One region of the Enterobacter sp. UPMP2061 genome, then DNA from elsewhere that is predicted to be linked to it. Evidence: predicted binding sites of a transcription regulator. Region 1 holds the regulator's gene; each other region holds the start of a gene.
The links. Region 1 encodes CRP, which controls carbon source genes, mostly activating them, when cyclic AMP is high. Its sites were predicted from a motif close to ATGTGANNNNNNTCACAT; they were not measured.
Positions count from the first base shown of each region.

Region 2: yrbN (protein YrbN) is a predicted target of CRP. The motif match lies at 1,563-1,580, and genes of this name have one in related genera.
Region 3: aaeR (HTH-type transcriptional activator AaeR) is a predicted target of CRP. The motif match lies at 2,946-2,963, and genes of this name have one in related genera.
Region 4: focA (formate transporter FocA) is a predicted target of CRP. The motif match lies at 2,059-2,076, and genes of this name have one in related genera.

Region 1 covers NZ_JBSKJP010000008.1:20,288-26,028, forward strand. Annotated here, with positions in the region: gene mdcA (malonate decarboxylase subunit alpha) at 1-247, opposite strand, end outside; gene ACWKXX_RS15540 (hydrolase) at 476-1,495, shown strand; gene ACWKXX_RS15545 (YheU family protein) at 1,495-1,713, shown strand; gene ACWKXX_RS15550 (phosphoribulokinase) at 1,744-2,613, shown strand; gene ACWKXX_RS15555 (OsmC family protein) at 2,700-3,104, opposite strand; gene crp (cAMP-activated global transcriptional regulator CRP) at 3,415-4,047, shown strand; gene ACWKXX_RS15565 (YccS/YhfK family putative transporter) at 4,105-5,741, shown strand, end outside.
Region 2 covers NZ_JBSKJP010000004.1:118,901-124,641, forward strand. Annotated here, with positions in the region: gene pnp (polyribonucleotide nucleotidyltransferase) at 1-485, shown strand, start outside; gene nlpI (lipoprotein NlpI) at 595-1,479, shown strand; gene yrbN (protein YrbN) at 1,587-1,667, shown strand; gene ACWKXX_RS11160 (DEAD/DEAH family ATP-dependent RNA helicase) at 1,660-3,555, shown strand; gene mtr (tryptophan permease) at 3,698-4,942, shown strand; gene ACWKXX_RS11170 (luciferase-like monooxygenase) at 5,043-5,741, opposite strand, start outside.
Region 3 covers NZ_JBSKJP010000004.1:29,770-35,510, forward strand. Annotated here, with positions in the region: gene yhdP (AsmA2 domain-containing protein YhdP) at 1-423, shown strand, start outside; gene tldD (metalloprotease TldD) at 507-1,952, shown strand; gene aaeR (HTH-type transcriptional activator AaeR) at 2,002-2,928, opposite strand; gene aaeX (p-hydroxybenzoic acid efflux pump operon protein AaeX) at 3,108-3,311, shown strand; gene aaeA (p-hydroxybenzoic acid efflux pump subunit AaeA) at 3,319-4,251, shown strand; gene aaeB (p-hydroxybenzoic acid efflux pump subunit AaeB) at 4,257-5,741, shown strand, end outside.
Region 4 covers NZ_JBSKJP010000001.1:686,895-692,635, forward strand. Annotated here, with positions in the region: gene pflB (formate C-acetyltransferase) at 1-1,091, opposite strand, end outside; gene focA (formate transporter FocA) at 1,143-2,000, opposite strand; gene ycaO (30S ribosomal protein S12 methylthiotransferase accessory factor YcaO) at 2,406-4,166, opposite strand; gene ACWKXX_RS03245 (DUF421 domain-containing protein) at 4,294-4,986, shown strand; gene serC (3-phosphoserine/phosphohydroxythreonine transaminase) at 5,149-5,741, shown strand, end outside.

The DNA of each region.
Region 1 (5,741 bases):
TGATCATATGCAGATCGTGTACGATTTGCGGGTTCACTTCGGCCAGTGAACGGGAAAGGAAATCCGCCTGCTTCTGGTTGTTGCCTTCCAGAACGACTTTGTCGCCTGGTGCGATCAGTTTTTCCAGCATGGCGACAAGATCGCCGGTTGGCAGTACCTTGCCCTGCACCGGTACGGACGCCAGACGACGCGCTTTCTCGCTGCGTCGGGTGTTCCATTGCCGGGTGGGTGTTTGCCCAGATAACATTATTAACCTCCTGATTCAGCACATCATTCTGATTTGCTTAACGTTGAGTAAAGTGTGCGCGCTGGTGAGAAAGGCATCAATTAAGCGTAGAGCCAAATCATTAGCCTGAGAGTAATAATCAAGGTAAATATTTGTGATCGGGATCAGTTCATGTTTCGGAAAAACGGGCTAAACGGGGTACAATTCGGAAGGTATAGTTAATTTCTGACAAGAATCAGCATCGCCCTTATGACCCAAATCATTCCCTCAGACTTCGACATTGCAGCCGAAGAGAGCGCAGAGTTCGTGCCCATGCGCGGTGTGGCTAACCCTCACCTGCAAACCATGCTGCCGCGCCTGATCCGCCGCAAGGTACAGTTCACCCCGCACTGGCAACGCCTGGATTTGCCGGATGGAGACTTTTTGGATCTCGCCTGGAGCGAAGATCCGGATCGGGCCAGACATAAACCCCGTCTGGTGGTGTTTCACGGTCTGGAAGGCAGCCTGCACAGCCCTTACGCACACGGTCTCGTTGAGGCGGCGAAAGCCCGCGGCTGGCTTGGGGTGGTGATGCATTTTCGCGGATGCAGCGGCGAGCCTAACCGTCAGAAACGCATTTATCACTCGGGTGAAACCGAGGACGGCACCTGGTTCCTGCGCTGGCTAAGAGACCATTTCGGCGAGGCGCCAACGGCAGCGGTGGGGTATTCGCTGGGCGGCAATATGCTGGCCTGCCTGCTGGCGAAGGAGAGCGACGCCGTACCGCTGGATGCGGCGGTGATCGTCTCTGCGCCCTTTATGCTGGAGCAGTGCAGCTATCATATGGAAAAGGGGTTTTCGCGAGTGTACCAGCGCTACCTGCTCAACCTGCTGAAAGCCAACGCCGCGCGCAAGCTGAAGGCCTATCCGGATACGCTGCCTGTGACGCTGCAACAGCTCAAACGCGTGAAGCGCCTGCGCGAGTTTGATGATTTGATCACCTCGAAAATTCACGGCTTTGCCGATGCGATTGACTATTACCGTCAGTGCAGCGCCATGCCTTTACTGAACCAAATCACGAAACCTACGCTGATTATCCACGCCAAAGATGATCCGTTTATGGATCACCACTCGATTCCGGCGCCCGATCATCTGCCGGCCAACGTGGAGTATCAGCTCACCCAATTCGGCGGACACGTCGGCTTTGTCGGCGGCACGCTGCGTCGGCCAAAAATGTGGCTTGAGACGCGTATTCCCGACTGGTTAACGGCTTATCTGGACGGTAAATAATGATTATTCCCTGGCAGGATCTCTCTCCCGACACGCTCGATAATCTGATTGAAAGCTTTGTCTTGCGCGAAGGCACCGATTATGGTGAACATGAACGTTCGCTTGAACAAAAGGTCAACGATGTTAAGCGCCAGCTTAAAAGCGGCGACGTGGTGCTGGTATGGTCCGAACTGCATGAGACGGTCAATATCATGCCCCGCAACGCGTTTCACGGCTGATCTTTACACTTTTCCAGTCAGGGAGTTGCTATGTCTGCCAGACATCCGGTTATTGCCGTTACGGGTTCGAGTGGGGCGGGAACCACTACCACCAGCCTCGCCTTCCGCAAGATCTTCGCCCAGCTTAACTTACGGGCGGCAGAGGTAGAAGGCGACAGCTTTCACCGCTACACGCGCCCGGAGATGGATATGGCCATCCGCAAGGCGCGCGATCTGGGTAAACACATCAGCTACTTCGGCCCGGAGGCGAATGACTTCGGCCTGCTGGAGCAAACCTTCCGTGAATACGGGCAAAGCGGTACCGGGCAGTCCCGCAAGTATCTCCACACCTACGATGAAGCCGTGCCCTGGAACCAGGTCCCCGGCACGTTCACGCCCTGGCAGCCGCTGCCGGAACCGACTGACGTGCTGTTTTACGAAGGATTGCACGGCGGCGTGGTGACGCCTCAGCACGACGTGGCGCGCCACGTGGATTTGCTGGTGGGGGTGGTGCCGATTGTTAACCTTGAGTGGATCCAGAAGCTGACGCGTGACATGAGCGAGCGCGGCCATTCGCGAGAGGCGGTCATGGACTCGGTGGTGCGCTCCATGGAAGATTACATCAACTTCCTGACGCCGCAGTTCTCCCGAACCCACATTAACTTCCAGCGCGTCCCCACCGTGGACACCTCCAACCCGTTCGCTGCAAAAAGCATCCCGTCGCTGGACGAGAGCTTTGTGGTGATCCACTTCCGCAACCTGGAAGGCATTGATTACCCCTGGCTGCTGGCGATGCTACAGGGTTCGTTTATTTCGCACATGAATACGTTAGTGGTGCCGGGCGGAAAAATGGGGCTGGCAATGGAGCTGATCATGACACCGCTGGTGCAGCGGCTGATGGAAGGAAAGCAGATCGCGTGACGCCTGTTGCCGGATGGCGCTTCGCTTATCCGGCCTACGGGCGTGCTTTTGTAGGGCGGGTCAGCGCAGCGCCACCCGCCAAAAAATTAAGCCGCGATCACTTCATACGAATGGGTGATTTTTACCGCTTTCTCCAGCATTAGCGCCACAGAGCAGTATTTCTCCGCAGACAGGTCAACCGCACGCGAGACCGCCGCATCCTTCAGTTCTTTGCCGGTGACGATAAAGTGCAGATTAATATGCGTGAACAGGCGTGGCGCCTCTTCGCGACGTTCTGACGTCAGCTTCACTTCACAATCGGTCACGTCATGACGGCCTTTTTGCAGGATCGACACCACGTCGATCGCGCTGCATCCCCCCGCCGCCATCAGCACCATTTCCATTGGGCTTGGCGCTTTATCGCCGGAGTTGCCATCCATCAAAACCTGGTGCCCAGAAGCAGACTCGCCCAGGAACGTTAACCCTTCAACCCATTTCACACGCGCTTGCATATTCACTCACTCCAACGTTGCATTTTTTATGACAGATTACGTGTACGTTACATTTCTCGCAACGGAAGGCGACCTGCGTCATGCTGAAGCGAGACACCAGGAGACACGCGGCGAAAGCTATGCTAAAACACTCTGGATGCTACAGTAATACATTGACGTTACACATGTATGCAGAGGACATCAAACTTTACTGGCTGCGAAACGTTACGACAGCCGACTTCCCAGGTATGGGTAAGAATTCGATTGCAACCCCAGAGTCCGGATGCATCTTATGACTCTGGTGACAGCTTATAACAGAGGATAACAGCGCATGGTGCTTGGCAAACCGCAAACAGACCCGACTCTCGAATGGTTCTTGTCTCATTGCCACATTCATAAGTACCCATCAAAGAGCACGCTGATTCACCAGGGTGAAAAAGCGGAAACGTTGTATTACATCGTTAAAGGCTCGGTGGCCGTGCTGATCAAAGATGAAGAAGGGAAAGAGATGATCCTTTCTTATCTGAACCAGGGCGATTTTATCGGTGAACTGGGCCTGTTTGAAGAAGGCCAGGAACGTAGCGCCTGGGTTCGTGCAAAAACAGCATGTGAAGTGGCTGAAATTTCTTACAAGAAATTCCGTCAGCTGATTCAGGTCAACCCTGACATCCTGATGCGTCTTTCTTCCCAGATGGCACGCCGTCTGCAAGTGACCTCTGAGAAGGTGGGTAACCTCGCCTTCCTGGACGTGACCGGTCGTATCGCGCAGACGCTGTTGAACCTGGCGAAACAGCCAGACGCCATGACCCACCCTGACGGTATGCAAATTAAAATTACCCGTCAGGAAATCGGTCAGATCGTCGGCTGCTCCCGTGAAACAGTGGGCCGTATCCTGAAGATGCTGGAAGACCAGAACCTGATCTCTGCCCACGGTAAAACTATCGTGGTCTACGGAACCCGTTAATTTCGGTCAAACGGCGTGCCGCCGCAGGGTGGCACGCCGTTTTTGTCTCTACTCCTCATGTGGCGCAGGCTGATCTATCACCCGGAAGTTAACTACGCACTACGACAAACGCTGGTGCTGTGTCTTCCCGTGGCCGTGGGCCTGATCCTCGGACATCTTCAGCAAGGCCTGCTGTTTTCCCTCGTGCCCGCCTGCTGCAACATTGCCGGTCTGGATACGCCGCATAAACGCTTTTTTAAACGTCTGATTATTGGCGGCTGCCTGTTTGCCGGCTGTAGCCTTGCCGTACAACTCTTACTGGCCCGCGACATTCCTCTGCCGTTGATCCTGACCGTGCTGGCGATGACGCTCGGCGTCACCGCCGAAATCAGCTCGCTGCACGCCCGCCTGCTTCCCGCGTCGCTGATTGCCGCCATCTTCACCTTAAGCCTTGCGGGCAATATGCCGGTGTGGGAGCCATTGCTGATCTACGCCCTCGGCACGCTGTGGTACGGGCTGTTTAACTGGTTCTGGTTCTGGCTGTGGCGGGAACAGCCGCTGCGCGAATCCCTGAGCCTGCTCTACGTGCAGCTTGCTGAATACTGTGAAGCAAAATACACCCTGCTCACTCAACATACCGACCCGGAAAAATCCCTGCCGCCGCTGCTGGCGCGCCAGCAAAAAGTGGTGGATCTGATCAGCCAGTGCTATCAGCAGTTGCACATGCTTGCCGCCAACAAAAATCATGAATACAAGCGGCTGCTGCGAACCTTCCAGGTCGGGCTGGATTTGCAGGAGCATATCTCCGTCAGCCTTCATAATCCGGAAGAGGTGCAAAAGCTGGTGGAGCGCAGCCATGCGGAAGCGGTGATCCGCTGGAACGCGCAGACCGTCGCAGCCCGCCTGCGGGTGCTGGCTGACGATATCCTCTATCACCGCTATCCGACGCGCTTTAACATGGACAAACAGCTCGGCGCGCTGGAAAAGATTGCGCGTCAGCACGCGGATAACCCGGTCGGGCAATTTGCTGCCTGGCATTTCAGCCGCATCGCCCGGGTGTTACGCACCCAGCGCCCGCTTTATGCCCGGGACCTGATGGCCGATAAGCAAAAACGGCTGCCGCTGCTGCCCGCGCTCAAAAGCTATCTATCACTGAAATCTTCCGCCCTGCGCAATGCCGCGCGGATCAGTGTGATGCTGAGCATCGCCAGCCTGATGGGAATGGCCCTGCACCTGCCGAAACCCTACTGGATCTTAATGACCGTGCTGTTTGTCACCCAGAACGGCTATGGCGCCACGCGGGTGCGCATTCTGCATCGGGCGGGCGGTACGATGGCGGGGCTGATTATCGCGGGCGTGACGCTGCACTTCCACGTGCCGGAAGGCTATACCCTGGCCGGTATGCTGGCAATCACGCTGGTGAGCTACCTGATCATCCGCAAAAACTACGGCTGGGCGATGGTGGGCTTTACGGTGACGGCGGTGTATACCCTGCAACTGCTCACGCTTAACGGGGAACAGTTTATTATTGCCCGGCTGGTCGATACGCTAATTGGCTGCCTGATCGCCTTTGGCGGCATGGTCTGGCTGTGGCCGCAGTGGCAAAGCGGGCTGCTCAGGCAGAACGCCCACGACGCGCTCGAAGCTGACCAGCAGGCCATTCGTCTTATTCTGAGCGATGACCCGCAGCCCTCTCCGCTGGCCTACGAGCGCAT
Region 2 (5,741 bases), on a different contig from region 1:
CTCCACGTATCCACACCATCAAGATCAATCCAGACAAGATCAAAGATGTTATCGGTAAGGGCGGTTCTGTTATCCGTGCACTGACCGAAGAAACGGGCACCACCATCGAAATCGAAGATGACGGTACTGTGAAAATCGCAGCAACCGACGGCGAGAAAGCGAAATACGCTATCCGTCGTATCGAAGAGATCACGGCAGAAATCGAAGTGGGCCGTATCTACAATGGTAAAGTGACCCGTATCGTTGACTTTGGCGCATTCGTTGCCATCGGTGGCGGTAAAGAAGGTCTGGTACACATCTCTCAGATCGCTGACAAGCGCGTTGAGAAAGTGACCGATTACCTGCAAATGGGTCAGGAAGTACCGGTGAAAGTTCTGGAAGTTGACCGTCAGGGCCGTATCCGTCTGAGCATTAAAGAAGCAACCGAGCAGTCTCAGCCTGCTGCGGCACCGGAAGCCCCGGCTGCTGAACAGCAAGGCGAGTAAGGTTGCCATTTGCCCTCCGCGCAGGCGGAGGGCTTATTATCAGGCAGGACGCCTTGTTAAGCCGCCGGGGGACAGGACGTTCATCAATAGTTGTCTTCGGGAGTGGGAAATGAAGCCTTTTTTGCGCTGGTGTTTCGTTGCGACAGCTTTAACGCTGGCAGGATGCAGCAACTCTGCCTGGCGTAAGAGCGAAGTCCTCGCAGTGCCATTGCAACCGACTTTGCAGCAGGAAGTCATTCTGGCACGCATGGAACAAATACTTGCCAGTCGGGCTTTAACCGATGACGAACGCGCACAGCTTTTATATGAGCGCGGAGTGTTGTATGATAGTCTCGGTCTGAGGGCACTGGCGCGAAATGATTTTTCACAAGCGCTGGCGATTCGACCTGATATGCCTGAAGTATTCAATTACTTAGGCATTTATTTAACGCAGGCAGGCAATTTTGATGCTGCCTATGAAGCGTTTGATTCTGTACTTGAGCTTGATCCAACTTACAACTACGCGCACTTGAATCGCGGTATCGCATTGTATTACGGCGGTCGTGATAAGTTAGCGCAAGATGATCTGCTGGCGTTTTATCAAGACGATCCTAATGATCCTTTCCGCAGCCTGTGGCTTTACATCGTTGAGCAGAAGCTCGATGAGAAGCAGGCCAAAGAAGCACTGAAACAGCGCTTCGAGAAATCGGACAAGGAACAGTGGGGATGGAACATTGTCGAGTTCTACCTGGGCAACATTAGCGAAGCAACGCTGATGGAACGCCTCAAGGCGGACGCAACGGATAACACCTCGCTCGCTGAGCATCTCAGTGAAACCAACTTCTATTTAGGTAAGTACTACCTAAGTCTGGGGGATATGGACAGCGCTACGGCACTGTTCAAATTAGCGGTTGCTAACAACGTACATAACTTCGTTGAGCACCGTTATGCATTGTTGGAATTATCGCTCTTGGGCCAGGAGCAAGACGACCTGGCAGAATCGGACCAGCAATAGCTGACGACATAAACATCAGCCCGTAATCTTTTGATTGCCATCACCTTCACTGGTGAGGGCGTTGTTGTTCGTCAATACACCTAATTTGAGCCGGTTCACACTTTTCAATGAAAATTGCTAATCATTTTCACGATGAGCTAAGTAGACTGGCCGCCATTAATATCGAGGCACTTGTACTACATGGCTGAATTCGAAACCACTTTTGCAGATCTGGGCCTGAAGGCTCCTATCCTTGAAGCCCTTAACGATCTGGGTTACGAAAAACCATCTCCGATCCAGGCTGAGTGTATCCCACACCTGCTTTCTGGTCGTGACGTGCTGGGCATGGCCCAGACTGGTAGCGGTAAAACCGCAGCATTCTCGCTGCCGCTGCTGAACAACATTGATCCGGACCTGCGCGCGCCGCAGATCCTCGTCCTGGCTCCAACCCGTGAACTGGCTGTTCAGGTTGCTGAAGCTATGACGGAATTCTCTAAACATATGCGCGGCGTAAACGTGGTAGCCCTGTACGGCGGCCAGCGTTATGACGTGCAGTTACGCGCCCTGCGCCAGGGTCCACAGATTGTTGTCGGTACGCCGGGCCGTCTGCTGGATCACCTGAAGCGCGGTACCCTGGACCTCTCTAAACTGAGCGGTCTGGTACTGGACGAAGCCGATGAAATGCTGCGTATGGGCTTCATCGAAGACGTAGAAACCATCATGGCGCAGATCCCGGAAGGTCATCAGACCGCTCTGTTCTCTGCAACTATGCCAGAAGCGATCCGTCGCATTACCCGCCGCTTCATGAAAGAGCCGCAGGAAGTGCGCATTCAGTCCAGCGTGACCACTCGCCCGGACATCAGCCAGAGCTACTGGTCTGTATACGGCATGCGCAAAAACGAAGCGCTGGTGCGTTTCCTGGAAGCAGAAGATTTTGATGCGGCGATTATCTTCGTTCGTACCAAAAACGCGACCCTGGAAGTGGCTGAAGCCCTGGAGCGTAGCGGCTACAACAGCGCAGCGCTGAACGGCGACATGAACCAGGCCCTGCGTGAGCAGACTCTGGAGCGTCTGAAAGACGGTCGTCTGGATATCCTGATTGCAACCGACGTGGCAGCACGTGGCCTGGACGTTGAGCGTATCAGCCTGGTTGTAAACTACGATATCCCAATGGACTCCGAGTCTTACGTTCACCGTATCGGCCGTACCGGTCGTGCGGGTCGTGCAGGCCGTGCGCTGCTGTTCGTTGAGAACCGCGAGCGTCGTCTGCTGCGTAACATTGAACGCACCATGAAGCTGACCATTCCAGAAGCCGAGCTGCCAAACGCAGAACTGCTGGGCAAACGCCGTCTGGAAAAATTCGCCGCGAAAGTACAGCAGCAGCTGGAAAGCAGCGATCTGGATCAGTACCGTGCGCTGCTGTCCCAGATCCAGCCTGTCGCTGAAGGCGAAGAGCTGGACATGGAAACCCTGGCCGCAGCACTGCTGAAAATGGCGCAGGGCGAACGTAGCCTGATCGTGCCACCTGATGCGCCGATGCGTCCTAAGCGTGAGTTCCGTGACCGTGACGATCGTTTCGAACGTCGTGGCGACCGTAACGACCGTGGTCCACGCGGTGACCGTCCAGAGCGTGGTGGTGAAGACCGTCCACGTCGCGAGCGTCGTGACGCTGGCGAAATGGAACTGTATCGCATTGAAGTGGGCCGTGATGATGGTGTTGAAGTTCGTCACATCGTTGGCGCGATCGCTAACGAAGGCGACATCAGCAGCCGTTACATCGGTAACATCAAGCTGTTCGGTTCCCACTCCACCATCGAGCTGCCAAAAGGCATGCCGGGCGAAGTACTGCAACACTTTACTCGCACCCGTATCCTGAACAAGCCGATGAACATGCAGCTGCTGGGCGATGCACAGCCACGTCCTGACCGTGGCGGCGAACGTCGTGGCGGTGGTCGCGGTTTCGGTGGCGAGCGTCGTGAAGGCGGTCGCAGCGAAGGTCGCGGTGGTGAAGGCCGTCGTTTCTCCGGTGAGCGCCGCGAAAACCGTGGTCCACGCCGTGAAGAAGGCGCCAGCCGTCGTCGTTTCGGTGACGCGTAAGCCTTTCGCTTCTGACGTAAAGTAAAATATACAGCCCCGATAGTTGCTATCGGGGCTTTTTTTATTCCTTTTGTACTCTTGTACTGGTACAGTGCAACACACTAAAATGCAGAACCACATTTTTCACTGGAGATAAGGCCGCATGGCAACACTAACCACCACCCAAACGTCACCTTCGCTGCTTGGCGGCGTGGTGATCATCGGCGGAACCATCATTGGTGCCGGGATGTTTTCCCTGCCTGTGGTCATGTCCGGTGCGTGGTTCTTCTGGTCGCTGGCGGCGCTGGTTTTCACCTGGTTCTGCATGCTCCATTCCGGGCTGATGATCCTTGAAGCAAACCTGAACTACCGCATTGGCTCCAGCTTCGACACCATCACCCGGGATCTGTTGGGCAAAGGCTGGAACCTGGTGAACGGGCTGTCCATCGCGTTTGTACTCTATATCCTGACCTACGCGTACATTTCAGCGAGCGGGTCGATTCTGCATCACACCTTCTCAGAGATGTCGCTGAACGTTCCGGCGCGTCTGGCGGGTCTCTGCTTCGCGCTGGGCGTGGCGTTTATCGTCTGGATGAGCACCAAAGCGGTCAGCCGCATGACGGCGATCGTGCTGGGCGCAAAGGTCATCACCTTCTTTCTGACCTTCGGCAGCCTGCTGGGGCACGTCACGCCGGCCACGCTGTTTAACGTTGCGGAAGTGAACACCTCCTACACGCCGTACCTGCTGATGACGCTGCCATTCTGTCTGGCGTCGTTCGGCTACCACGGCAACGTACCGAGCCTGATGAAATACTACGGCAAGGATCCGCGCACCATCGTGAAATGCCTGGTTTACGGCACGCTGCTGGCACTAGGGCTGTATGTGATCTGGCTGCTGGGGACGATGGGTAACATCCCGCGTCCGGAATTTATCGGCATTGCGCAGAAGGGCGGTAACATTGATGTGCTGGTACAGGCGCTGAGCGGCGTGCTGAACAGCCGCAGCCTGGATCTGCTTCTGGTGGTCTTCTCGAACTTTGCGGTGGCGAGCTCATTCCTCGGCGTGACGCTGGGCCTGTTTGACTACCTGGCGGATCTGTTTGGTTTTGATGACTCTGCTATGGGGCGCTTCAAAACAGCGCTGTTGACCTTCCTGCCGCCGATTGTGGGCGGCCTGCTGTGGCCGAACGGTTTCCTGTACGCCATCGGCTATGCGGGACTGGCGGCCACCATCTGGGCGGCGATTGTACCGGCGCTGCTGGCGCGCAAATCACGTAAGCGCTTCGGCAGCCCGAAATTCCGCGTCTGGGGCGGAAAACCGATGATTGCGCTGATTCTGGTATTTGGTATCGGCAACGCGGTGGTGCACGTGCTGTCGAGTTTTAATCTGTTGCCGGTATATCAGTAAAACGTGCGGTCTGAACCCCTCACCCCGGCCCTCTCCCCATGGGAGAGGGAGAAAAGAATGTAGGCCCGGTAAGCGAAGCGCCACCGGGCAAAGCAAAAAACTACCCCACCAACTCCTCTTTCACCTGCATCGCCAAATCAAACGAATGCAGACGCGCCTGGTGATCGAAAATCTGGCCGTTAACCATAATCTCATCCGCCTGGGTTTCACGCAGCACCGCCTCCAGCCCGTGACGCACTTTCGCCTTATCACCCACCAGCGACATACTCAGAGCCTGCTGCACGCCATACTGCTCGGAGGCCGACCACAGCTGATGCATATTCTCTACCGGCGGTGGAAGCTGGCCCGTCTCACCGCGACGCAGCTTCACAAACGCCTGCTGCATAGAGGTAAACAGGAATTCCGCGTCGCGGTTGCTGTCGGCAGCAATGATATTGATACACACCATCGCATACGGCTTCTCCAGACGTTCAGACGGTTTGAAGTGCGTACGATAAAGATGCAGTGCCTGATGCAGCATATCCGGTGCGAAGTGGGAAGCGAACGCGAACGGCAGCCCCAGCTGAGCGGCGAGCTGCGCGCTGTACAGGCTTGAGCCTAACAGCCATACCGGGATCTTTTCCCCGTACCCCGGCACAGGACGCACGTGCGGGTTCGGATCCCGCGCGTCAAACCAGTCCACCAGCTCGGCCACATCGCGCGGGAAGTTATCGATATCGCCGCTCATATGGCGACGCAGGGCGCGCATGGTCGGCTGGTCGCTGCCCGGCGCGCGGCCAAGCCCTAGATCAATACGGCC
Region 3 (5,741 bases), on a different contig from region 1:
CGTCTGCTGAGTTTTGACGCGCTGCTGCGCAAGCTGCGCTTCGACTTTAGCGACACCTTCAGCGAAGGTTTCTACTACGATTCCATTCGCAGCACGGCGTGGATCAAAGACGGCGTTCTGCACACCGACGACACGCTGGTGGACGGCCTGGAAGCGGATATCGCGATGAAAGGGTCAGTGGATCTCGTGCGCCGCGAGCTGGATATGGAAGCCGTGGTGGCGCCGGAGATTTCCGCAAGCGTGGGCGTTGCGGCAGCCTTTGTGGTCAATCCGATCGTCGGGGCGGCGGTGTTTGCGGCCAGTAAAGTGCTGGGACCGCTCTGGAGCAAAGTCTCGATTCTGCGCTATCGCATTACCGGGCCGGTTGATAAACCACAGATTAATGAGGTGCTGCGCCAGCCGCGCAAAGAAGCACAGCAATGATTTGACGTGGGCAGGTAATTGCCTCACTCTCAATAAATACGATCTTTACACCGCCACGGGCGGCAACGAACGAGTAGCAATAGATGAGTCTGAACCTGGTAAGTGAACATTTGCTCGCAGCGAACGGCCTGAGCCATCAGGACCTGTTCTCCATTCTTGGTCAACTGACCGAACGCCGCCTCGACTACGGCGATCTCTATTTCCAGTCGAGCTATCACGAATCCTGGGTTTTAGAAGACAGCATCATTAAAGATGGCTCTTATAACATTGACCAGGGCGTCGGCGTGCGCGCCGTCAGCGGCGAAAAAACCGGTTTTGCCTATGCAGACCAGATAAGCCTGGCCGCGCTGGAGCAGAGCGCGCAGGCGGCGCGAACCATCGTGCGCGATACGGGCGACGGACGGGTGAAAACGCTGGGTGAAGTGCAGCACGCTGCGCTCTATACCAGCATCGACCCGCTGCAAAGCATGAGCCGCGAAGAGAAGCTGGACATCCTTCGTCGCGTGGACAAAGTGGCTCGCGCGGCGGATAAACGCGTGCAGGAAGTCTCTGCCAGCCTGACCGGTGTTTATGAACTGATCCTGGTGGCGGCGACGGACGGTACCCTGGCGGCGGATGTTCGCCCGCTGGTGCGTCTCTCTATCAGCGTGCAGGTTGAAGACGACGGCAAGCGCGAGCGCGGCTCCAGCGGTGGCGGCGGTCGTTTTGGTTATGACTGGTTCCTGGGTGATGTCGACGGCGAAGCCCGCGCGGATGCATGGGCAAAAGAAGCCGTGCGCATGGCGCTGGTCAACCTGTCTGCCGTGGCTGCACCCGCCGGTACGTTGCCGGTGGTACTGGGCGCAGGCTGGCCGGGCGTGCTGCTGCACGAAGCGGTCGGTCACGGCCTGGAAGGTGATTTCAACCGTCGCGGGACGTCCGTATTCAGCGGTCAGATGGGGCAGCTTGTCTCCTCCGAACTGTGTACCGTGGTGGATGATGGCACCATGCTCGACCGTCGCGGCTCGATTTCTGTCGACGATGAAGGTACGCCGGGTCAGTACAACGTGCTGATCGAAAACGGCGTACTGAAAGGCTACATGCAGGACAAGCTTAACGCGCGGCTGATGGGCGTTGCGCCGACGGGTAACGGCCGTCGCGAATCCTACGCGCACCTGCCGATGCCGCGCATGACCAACACCTACATGCTGCCGGGTAAATCCACGCCGCAGGAGATTATCGAATCCGTTGATTACGGGATCTTCGCGCCAAACTTTGGCGGCGGTCAGGTGGATATCACCTCCGGCAAATTTGTCTTCTCTACCTCAGAGGCGTATCTGATTGAGAAGGGCAAAGTGACCAAAGCGGTGAAGGGCGCAACCCTGATTGGCTCCGGCATTGAGGCCATGCAGCAGATCTCCATGGTCGGTAACGACCTTAAGCTGGATAACGGCGTGGGCGTTTGCGGCAAAGAGGGCCAGAGCCTGCCTGTGGGCGTCGGTCAGCCTACGCTGAAAGTGGATAATCTGACGGTGGGCGGCACGGCGTAAATTTTCCCCCGCACCCTAACCCTCTCCCCAACGGGGAGAGGGGAAAAGCCTACTCTTTCCTTCTGCCTCGCATGCCCTGAAACAGCTCCGCCACTTCCACAAAATAGTCCGTCAGATAGTTAATACAGACCTGCACCTTCAGCGGCAGCTTGTCCTTTTCGGTATAGAGCGCGTACACCGGACGCGGATCGGACTGGTAGCGCGGGAAGAGGATCTCCAGCACACCGCTGTTGATCTCGTTGATCACCCACATCAGCGGTACGTAGGCGATCCCGGCCCCGGCCACCAGCCAGCGTGAGATGGTCATCGGATCGTTGGTCACGAAGCGGCCTTCAGGCAGCAGTTTAGTGGAAAGCCCTTCCGGGGCGATCAGTTCAAATTCGTTATCTGGCCGAACGCTGTATTCCAGCCACGAGTGGTTGCTCAGGTCGGCAGGTTTTTCCGGCACGCCATACTGTGCCAGATAGCTTTTCGACGCGCAGACCACCATCGGCATGCTGCCCAGTCGACGCGAGAACAGGCTTGAGTCCTGCAACGCGCCAACGCGGATCACCACGTCTAACCCATCGGCAATCAGATCCGGGGCCGGAATGCCCGTAACCAGATTAACGGTTAAACCGGGGTACTCTTTCAGCATTTCCGCCGTCATGGCAGCGAGAACATTTTGTGCCATAGTTGAAGAACACCCGATACGCAGCGTGCCGATAGGCGTGTTGTTAAAGGCATAGAGCTGCTCGTGAACGTCCTGCACCTCATGCAGCATTCGACGGCAGCCCTGATAGTAAATTTTACCCGCTTCCGTCAGCCCGATGCTGCGGGTGCTGCGGTTGAGCAGCTTCACCTGGAGCTCATCTTCCAGTTTTGACACTGTCTGGCTAATGGATGAGACGCTCATTTGTAGCTGACGTGCTGCGGCGGTAAAAGAGCCTTGCTCAACCACTTTCGCAAAGACGGACATGCGTTTTAGACGTTCCATTATTCACTCTGGCTTAAAAGTGATTTAGATCACATATGATAGATAACAGCATAACAGTTACGTTAATATATTATTAATTACATAACGGCTGCGCCACTCTCGCCCGGCAATTCTTGCTCTCCTGCGGCGGCGCGAGCTTAAAAATCCAGTAACCTGCACTCTCTTTAATCAAGGTCAACATGAGTCTGTTTCCCGTTATCGTGGTGTTCGGTTTGTCGTTCCCACCGATATTTTTTGAGCTTCTTTTATCACTGGCGATCTTCTGGCTGGTGCGCAAGGTGCTGGTCCCTACCGGGATTTATGATTTCGTCTGGCATCCTGCATTGTTCAATACCGCGCTGTATTGCTGCCTGTTCTATTTAATATCGCGCATGTTTGTCTGAGGTTGATGTGAAAACGCTAACAAGAAAAATCTCCCGCACTGCCATCACTATGGCGCTGGTCATCCTGGCGTTCATCGCTATTTTTCGCGCCTGGGTTTATTACACCGAATCCCCGTGGACGCGCGATGCGCGTTTCAGCGCGGAGGTGGTCGCGATAGCGCCCGATGTCGCCGGTCTCATTACGGCGGTCAACGTCCACGATAACCAACTGGTGAAAAAAGATCAGGTGCTGTTCACTATCGACCAGCCGCGCTATCAAAAAGCGTTGGAAGAAGCGGAAGCCGACGTGGCGTATTACAACGCGCTGGCCGCTGAAAAACGCCGTGAAGCAGGACGCCGTAACAAGCTGGGCATCCAGGCTATGTCCCGGGAAGAGATTGACCAGTCTAATAACGTGCTGCAAACCGTGCTGCATCAGCTGGCAAAAGCGCAGGCGACGCGCGATCTGGCGAAGCTCGATCTGGAACGTACCGTTATCCGCGCCCCGTCCGATGGCTGGGTGACCAACCTCAACGTCTATGCGGGTGAGTTTATCACGCGCGGCTCAACTGCCGTGGCGCTGGTGAAACAGAACTCCTTCTACGTCCTCGCCTATATGGAAGAGACCAAGCTGGAAGGCGTGCGTCCGGGCTATCGCGCCGAAATCACGCCGCTCGGCAGCAACCGGGTCCTGAAGGGAACCGTGGACAGCGTGGCCGCGGGGGTGACCAACTCCAGCAGTACCAATGATACAAAAGGGATGGCGACCGTCGATTCTAACCTCGAGTGGGTTCGCCTGGCGCAGCGCGTACCGGTACGCATTCGTCTGGATGAGCAGCAGAGCAACCTCTGGCCCGCAGGCACCACCGCGACGGTGGTGATCACGGGTGAAAAAGACCGTGATGCCAGCCAGGATTCTATCTTCCGTCAAATCGCCCATCGCCTGCGCGAGTTTGGTTGATCGCTATGGGCATTTTTTCCATCGCCAGCCAGCACATCCGCTTCGCCGTGAAGCTGGCATGCGCCATTGTGCTGGCGCTGTTTGTTGGCTTCCATTTCCAGCTTGAAACGCCGCGCTGGGCCGTTCTGACCGCCGCGATCGTCGCCGCCGGTCCAGCCTTCGCGGCGGGTGGCGAACCTTACTCCGGGGCAATTCGCTATCGCGGGATGCTGCGTATTATCGGCACCTTTATCGGCTGTATCGCCGCCCTGACCATTATCATCCTGATGATCCGCACGCCGCTGCTGATGCTGATTGTGTGCTGTATCTGGGCGGGTTTTTGCACCTGGGTCTCTTCGCTGGTGAAGGTGGAGAACTCGTACGCCTGGGGTCTGGCGGGATATACCGCGCTGATTATTATCATCACCATTCAGAGTGAACCGCTGCTTGCTCCGCAGTTCGCCGTCGAACGTTGTAGCGAGATTGTCATTGGTATCGTCTGCGCGATTGTCGCAGATCTGCTCTTCTCTCCGCGATCCATCAAGCAGGAAGTCGATCGTGAGCTGGACGCGCTGATTGTTGCTCAGTACCAGCTTATGCAGCTGTGCATTAAGCACGGCGACAGCGAAGAGGTCGACAAGGCCTGGAGCGCGCTGGTGCGCCGCACGCAGGCGCTGGAAGGGATGCGCAGTAATCTCAACATGGAGTCTTCCCGCTGGGAGCGGGCCAATCGTCGTCTGAAAGCGATCAATACCGTCTCGCTAACGCTGATCACCCAGGCGTGTGAAACCTACCTGATTCAGAACACCCGCCCCGAAGTGGTAACGGATACTTTCCGCGAACTGTTTGATGAGCCCGTGGAGACGGTGCAGGACGTGCATCGACAGCTCAAACGCATGCGTCGTGTGATTGCCTGGACAGGAGAACGGGATACGCCAGTCACCATTTATACCTGGGTTGGCGCCGCAACGCGCTACCTGCTCCTGAAACGCGGCGTGATTAGCAACACCAAAATCAGTGCGGCGGAAGAAGAGGTGTTACAGGGCGAAGTGGTGATCAAACCGGAGTCCGCCGAGCGCCACCATGCGATGGTTAACTTCTGGCGTACCACCCTGGCCTGTATACTCGGCACGCTGTTCTGGCTGTGGACCGGCTGGACGTCCGGCAGCGGCGCGATGGTGATGATTGCCGTCGTCACCGCGCTGGCGATGCGTCTGCCCAACCCGCGCATGGTCGCGATCGATTTTCTGTACGGCACCATTGCGGCGTTACCCATTGGTGCGCTCTACTTCCTGGTGATTATTCCCTCGACGCAGCAAAGCATGCTTTTGCTCTGCATCAGCCTGGCGGTGATGGCGTTCTTTATCGGGATTGAGGTACAAAAACGCCGTCTGGGATCGTTGGGTGCGCTGGCGAGCACGATTAACATCATCGTGCTGGATAACCCGATGACCTTCCATTTCAGCCAGTTCCTGGATAGCGCATTAGGTCAGCTGGTGGGCTGTTTCCTG
Region 4 (5,741 bases), on a different contig from region 1:
ATGGTGTACAGGGTGTTCAGGAAGCGGAAGCTGTTTTTGGTTACCAGAGTACGGCCATCTACGCCCATACCGCCGATAGATTCGGTTGCCCAGATTGGGTCACCAGAGAACAGCTCATCATATTCTGGGGTACGCAGGAAGCGAACCATACGCAGTTTCATGACCAGGTGGTCAATCATTTCCTGAGCGTCTTGTTCGGTGATTTTGCCTGCTTTCAGGTCACGTTCGATGTACGCATCCAGGAAGGTGGATACGCGGCCGAAGGACATTGCTGCACCGTTCTGAGACTTAACAGCGGCCAGGTAGCCGAAGTAGGTCCACTGGATAGCTTCCTGAGCGTTGGTTGCAGGACCAGAGATATCGCAGCCGTATTTAGCCGCCATCTCTTTGATCTGACCCAGCGCACGGTGCTGTTCAGCGATCTCTTCACGCAGACGGATAGTCGCTTCCAGGTTTACGCCGTTTTCCAGGTCAGACTGGAGAGAGACGAACTGTGCGTATTTGTCTTTCATCAGGAAGTCGATACCGTACAGCGCAACGCGACGGTAGTCACCGATGATACGGCCACGGCCATAGGCATCTGGCAGACCAGTCAGAACGCCAGATTTACGGCAGTTCAGAATGTCTTTGGTGTAAACATCGAATACGCCCTGGTTATGGGTTTTACGGTATTCGGTGAAGATTTTTTTCAGCATTGGGTCCAGCTCGCGGTTATACGCTTTGCAGGAACCTTCAACCATTTTGATACCACCGAACGGGATGATTGCGCGTTTCAGTGGTGCTTCAGTTTGCAGACCAACGATTTTCTCAAGGGCTTTGTTGATGTAGCCAGCATCGTGAGAAGTGATGGTAGAAGCAACGGAGGTGTCAAAATCAACTGGCGCGTGAGTGCGGTTTTCCAGTTTAACGCCTTCCATTACGCTGTCCCACAGCTTGGTGGTTGCGTCAGTCGCACCAGCCAGGAAGGATTCGTCACCTTCATACGGAGTATAGTTTTTCTGAATGAAGTCACGGACGTTGACTTCATTCTGCCAGTCACCTTTCGTAAAACCTTCCCAGGCTGTGGCTAACTTTTCATTAAGCTCGGACATGTAACACCTACCTTCTTAAGTGGATTTTTTATTTACTGCCTGAGACAACCATTAATGATGATCGCCGCCACGCAGGTAAATGACCCAGTATGTCAACCCAACTAACAGACCCCCACCGATAATGTTCCCGATAGTGACGGGGATCAGGTTATCAGTAATGAAGTTCATAATAGTCAGGTGTGAAAAACTTTCCGGGGTTGAACCTACAGCAGTCCAGAACTCCGGGCTTGCAAAGTTGCGGATAACAATCCCCATCGGGATCATGAACATATTCGCAATACTGTGCTCAAAGCCGCTGGCAACAAACATCGCAACCGGCAGAACCATAATCATGGCTTTATCCATCAGGCTACGACCAGAGTAGCTCATCCAGACCGCCAGGCAGACCATCAGGTTTGCGAGGATGCCGAGAGCAACAGCTTCGATAAATGTATGGTGCATTTTGTGGTCGGCGGTTTGCAGGACGTTAAGCCCCCAACCGCCGTTGGCGGTCATATACTCGCCAGAGAGCCACATCAACAGAACAAAGAGCAGACAGCCAATCAGGTTGCCAACGTAAACGTTGAGCCAGTTGCGCCCCAGTTGACCCCAGGTAATTCTTCCGCTGGCTTTTGCCACCACAATCAGCACCGTTGAGGTGAAGAGGTCGGCGCCGCAGATGACGCAGAGAATCAGGCCCAGTGAGAAGCAAATACCACCAATCAGTTTCGCTATGCCGAAAGGCATCCCGGCAGTGCCGGTGGTGGCTGTGATATAGAAGACGAAAGCGATGGAGATGAACACCCCAGCCGTAATGGCCAGAAAGAACGTCGTCATCGGATGTTTCGTGGCTTTGTAGACACCCGCTTCTTCGGCAACTTTCGCCATCGCAGCGGGGAGTAATAGATCAAAAGGGTTGTCAGCTTTCACACTAACTCTCTCTTTATTAAGTCGGCGACGAGATACTAACAAAGCATTATAGAAGAGAAATTGATATAGATCATATCTCGCCTGGCTTATAGGCCCGCAGTGTGTATGGTTTTACAGCAAAAGCGGAGTAAGTATTTGATTATCCGTATAAAAATAAATTTTAAAAGTTATGAAAAGAGTTGAATTTTTTCCTTCAGCCTCCCGTGGAACAGTTAATTAAAATGGAGTATTTATTATAATTAGTAACAGTAAAGCTCAGGTAAGCGTTTTTATATTTACCCGTGGTTAACTTAATTATTACAATTAAACGTCATTGCGGAAAAATAAAAAAAAGGGGCAATGAACTTGCCCCGTAATATAGCTCAGGCGATTGAATACGCCTACAGCCATTAATGTTATATGCGCTTATTTTGACCAGTAAGCGGCTTTTGCCTTCTGCAATTTTTCATACGCATTCAGCAGTGACTGATGCGCCGGGAAGGCTTTCAGATCGTTGTCAACCGCTTGCAGGCCGTAGAATGGTTCTTCACCGCTCAACGCCGCGCTGGCAGCTTCAACGGCATCCGCACCGTACATACGTACAAAGGCGTTCAGATACTGCAATGGCTCGCGGTCGTCTTCCTGAGAAAGCAGGAGCAGCGTTTGCAGGCAACGGTAATAGTTTGTGCGCTCGGCGGAGAAGACGGACTGGTTAAACTCCATCGTCCACTCGGTCCAGGCCAAAGCCTGATCCAGATCGCCGCCCGCCAGCGCCAGCATCGCTTTCAGCTCGCCGATGCGCAGGGTGTACCAGCCGTTATCTTTTCCGGTCGCCAGACCCAGCAGTTCGCGCACGCGGGTGAAATCATCGTGTCCTTCTTCGTCCAGCTGGGCGATCAGGTTCAGATAATCTTCTTTATCCCACTCGCTGCCTGGCAGGGCCAGCAGGGTTTCACGCAGATGCGCGCCCATGCTGTTGTTCGCCAGCCACAGATCTTCTGCCGGATAAATGTCCGACATACCTGGCACAATAATACGGCACGCGTAAACGCCGAGGTGTTCATAGTCGGCAATGTAAACTTCCTGATCTTCCGCGTTGAAGATCGCCATCAGGGTGGCGAATTCTTCTTCCGTCGTACCGGCAAAGCTCCAGTCCACGAACGGATAGTCCGCGTCCTGTTTGAACATATCCCAGGAGATCAAACCGCTGGAGTCGATGAAGTGCGTTTCGAGGTTGGTGTGCTCGGCGACTTCTTCGTCATCAAAGGTTGGCGGAGTAAAGACATCGAGATCTTTCAGGCTACGACCTTGCAGCAGTTCGGTTACGGTACGCTCCAGCGCCACGCCGAAGTCCGGGTGCGCGCCGAAGGAGGCGAAGCTGGTGCCATTTGCCGGGTTGAACAGTACCACGCAGATAACCGGATATTTGCCGCCCAGAGAACCGTCATAAGCAAAGATTGGGAAACCTTCTGCTTCCAGTTTGGCGATGGATTCCACCACGCCCGGGTAGCGCGCCAGCACGTCAGCCGGGATCTCCGGCAGGCTGATGGATTCAGCAATAATGCGGTTTTTGATATGACGCTCGAAAACTTCAGACAATCCCTGCACGCGCGCTTCGTTGCGGGTATTACCGGCAGACATGCCGTTAGACACATACAGGTTGCCGACGATGTTCATCGGGATATAAACGGTCTGCTCGTCAGACTGACGGGTGAACGGCAGGGCGCAGATCCCACGATCCTCATTGCCGGATTGCAGGTCGATCAACATGCTGCCGGTCAGTTCGTTTTCCGGATCGTAGAACGCGCGCAGGCGGGCATCGAGAATGCCTTCCGGCAGTTCATCGTTTTCGGTCAGCGGGAACCATTTTTCGTTCGGATAGTGAACGAACGGACCGTTGGCAATAGTTTCGCCCAGCCAGAAGTCGGCGAAGAAGTAGTTGGTGGACAGACGCTCAAAATACTCACCCAGCGCAGAGGCCAGCGCCGCTTTTTTGGTCGCGCCTTTACCGTTGGTAAAGCACAGCGCACAGTCTTTGTCGCGAATATGCACGGACCAGACGTGAGGCACCGGATTCAGCCAGGAGGCTTCTTCGATATTAAAGCCCAGGTCGGTCAGTTTCTGCTGGAAGCGAGCGATGGAATCTTCCAGAGCGGCGTCTTTGCCGGGGATAAACGTTTGAGTCATGGCGTTCACTTTTATCGTACGTAAAGCGCGCAATGATACGGGTTTTGCGTGACGGGTGCTATCTCCGGCGAAAATAAATGGCTGGACTATGCTTATAAGCAGTAACCTACTGTTAAGGCATAAAAAAATGAAAGCTTTCGATCTCCAGCGGATGGCGTTTGATAAAGTCCCTCCTGAGTTTTTAGGCGAAGTAGCGCTGCGCAGCCTGTACACCTTTGTACTCGTTTTCCTGTTTCTGAAAATCACCGGACGTCGCGGCGTGCGGCAGATGTCGCTGTTTGAAGTGCTGATCATCCTGACGCTGGGGTCGGCGGCAGGGGACGTTGCCTTTTATGACGATGTGCCGATGGTGCCGGTCTTTATCGTCTTCGTGACGCTTGCACTGCTGTACCGGCTGGTCATGTGGCTGATGTCGAAAAGTGAGAAACTGGAAGATCTGCTCGAAGGGAAGCCGGTGGTGATTGTCGAAGATGGTCAACTGGCCTGGGAGAATGTGCAAAGCGCCAATATGACGGAGTTTGAGTTCTTTATGGAACTCCGTTTGAGCAGCGTTGAGCAACTGGGGCAGGTGCGTCTGGCGATTATGGAAACGAATGGTCAAATCAGCGTCTATTACTATTCCGACGATGAGGTGAAGCCCGGCCTGTGCATCCTGCCGGATATGCTCATCGAGCGATACAAAACTGTACCTGAAGCGGGCGAGTACGCCTGCATAAAATGTAGTCATGTCGTGGTTATGCAGGCGGGCGAACATCAATTATGCCCCCGCTGTACGAATCCAGAATGGACGAAGGTTAGCCGGGCTAAACGTAACACCTGACAGCGATTTTGTCGGTTTTGTGACAACGGTACGGCAGATTGTATTGTGTGACGAGGGGCACATTTCTTCGGCCATCAGTTTTAGACATTGCGGCGCGTGTCACTGAATGATAAAACCGATATCCACAGTTATAACTTATGGCTTTTAGCGTGGTGAGGGGAAATGGCTCAAGTCTTTAATTTCAGTTCAGGTCCGGCAATGTTACCGGCAGACGTGCTCAAACAGGCTCAACAGGAGCTGTGTGACTGGAACGGTCTGGGTACGTCGGTGATGGAAGTCAGCCACCGGGGTAAAGCGTTTATTCAGGTGGCGGAAGAAGCAGAAAAGGATTTTCGCGATCTGCTGAACATTCCCTCGAACTACAAAGTATTGTTCTGTCACGGCGGTGGACGCGGCCAGTTTGCGGGTATCCCGCTCAATCTACTGGGCGACAAAACCACCGCTGATTACGTTGATGCCGGCTACTGGGCGGCCAGTGCGGTAAAAGAAGCGCACAAATATTGCACGCCGAATGTCATCGATGCCAAAGTGACCGTTGACGGTCTGCGCGCCGTGAAGCCGATGAGTGAGTGGCAGCTTTCTGACAACGCCGCGTATCTTCACTACTGCCCGAACGAAACCATCGACGGTATTGCCATTCACGAAGAGCCAGACTTTGGCGAAAATGTCATTGTGACGGCGGATCTCTCTTCAACCATTCTGTCCACCCCGCTGGATGTCAGCCGCTACGGCGTCATCTACGCGGGTGCCCAGAA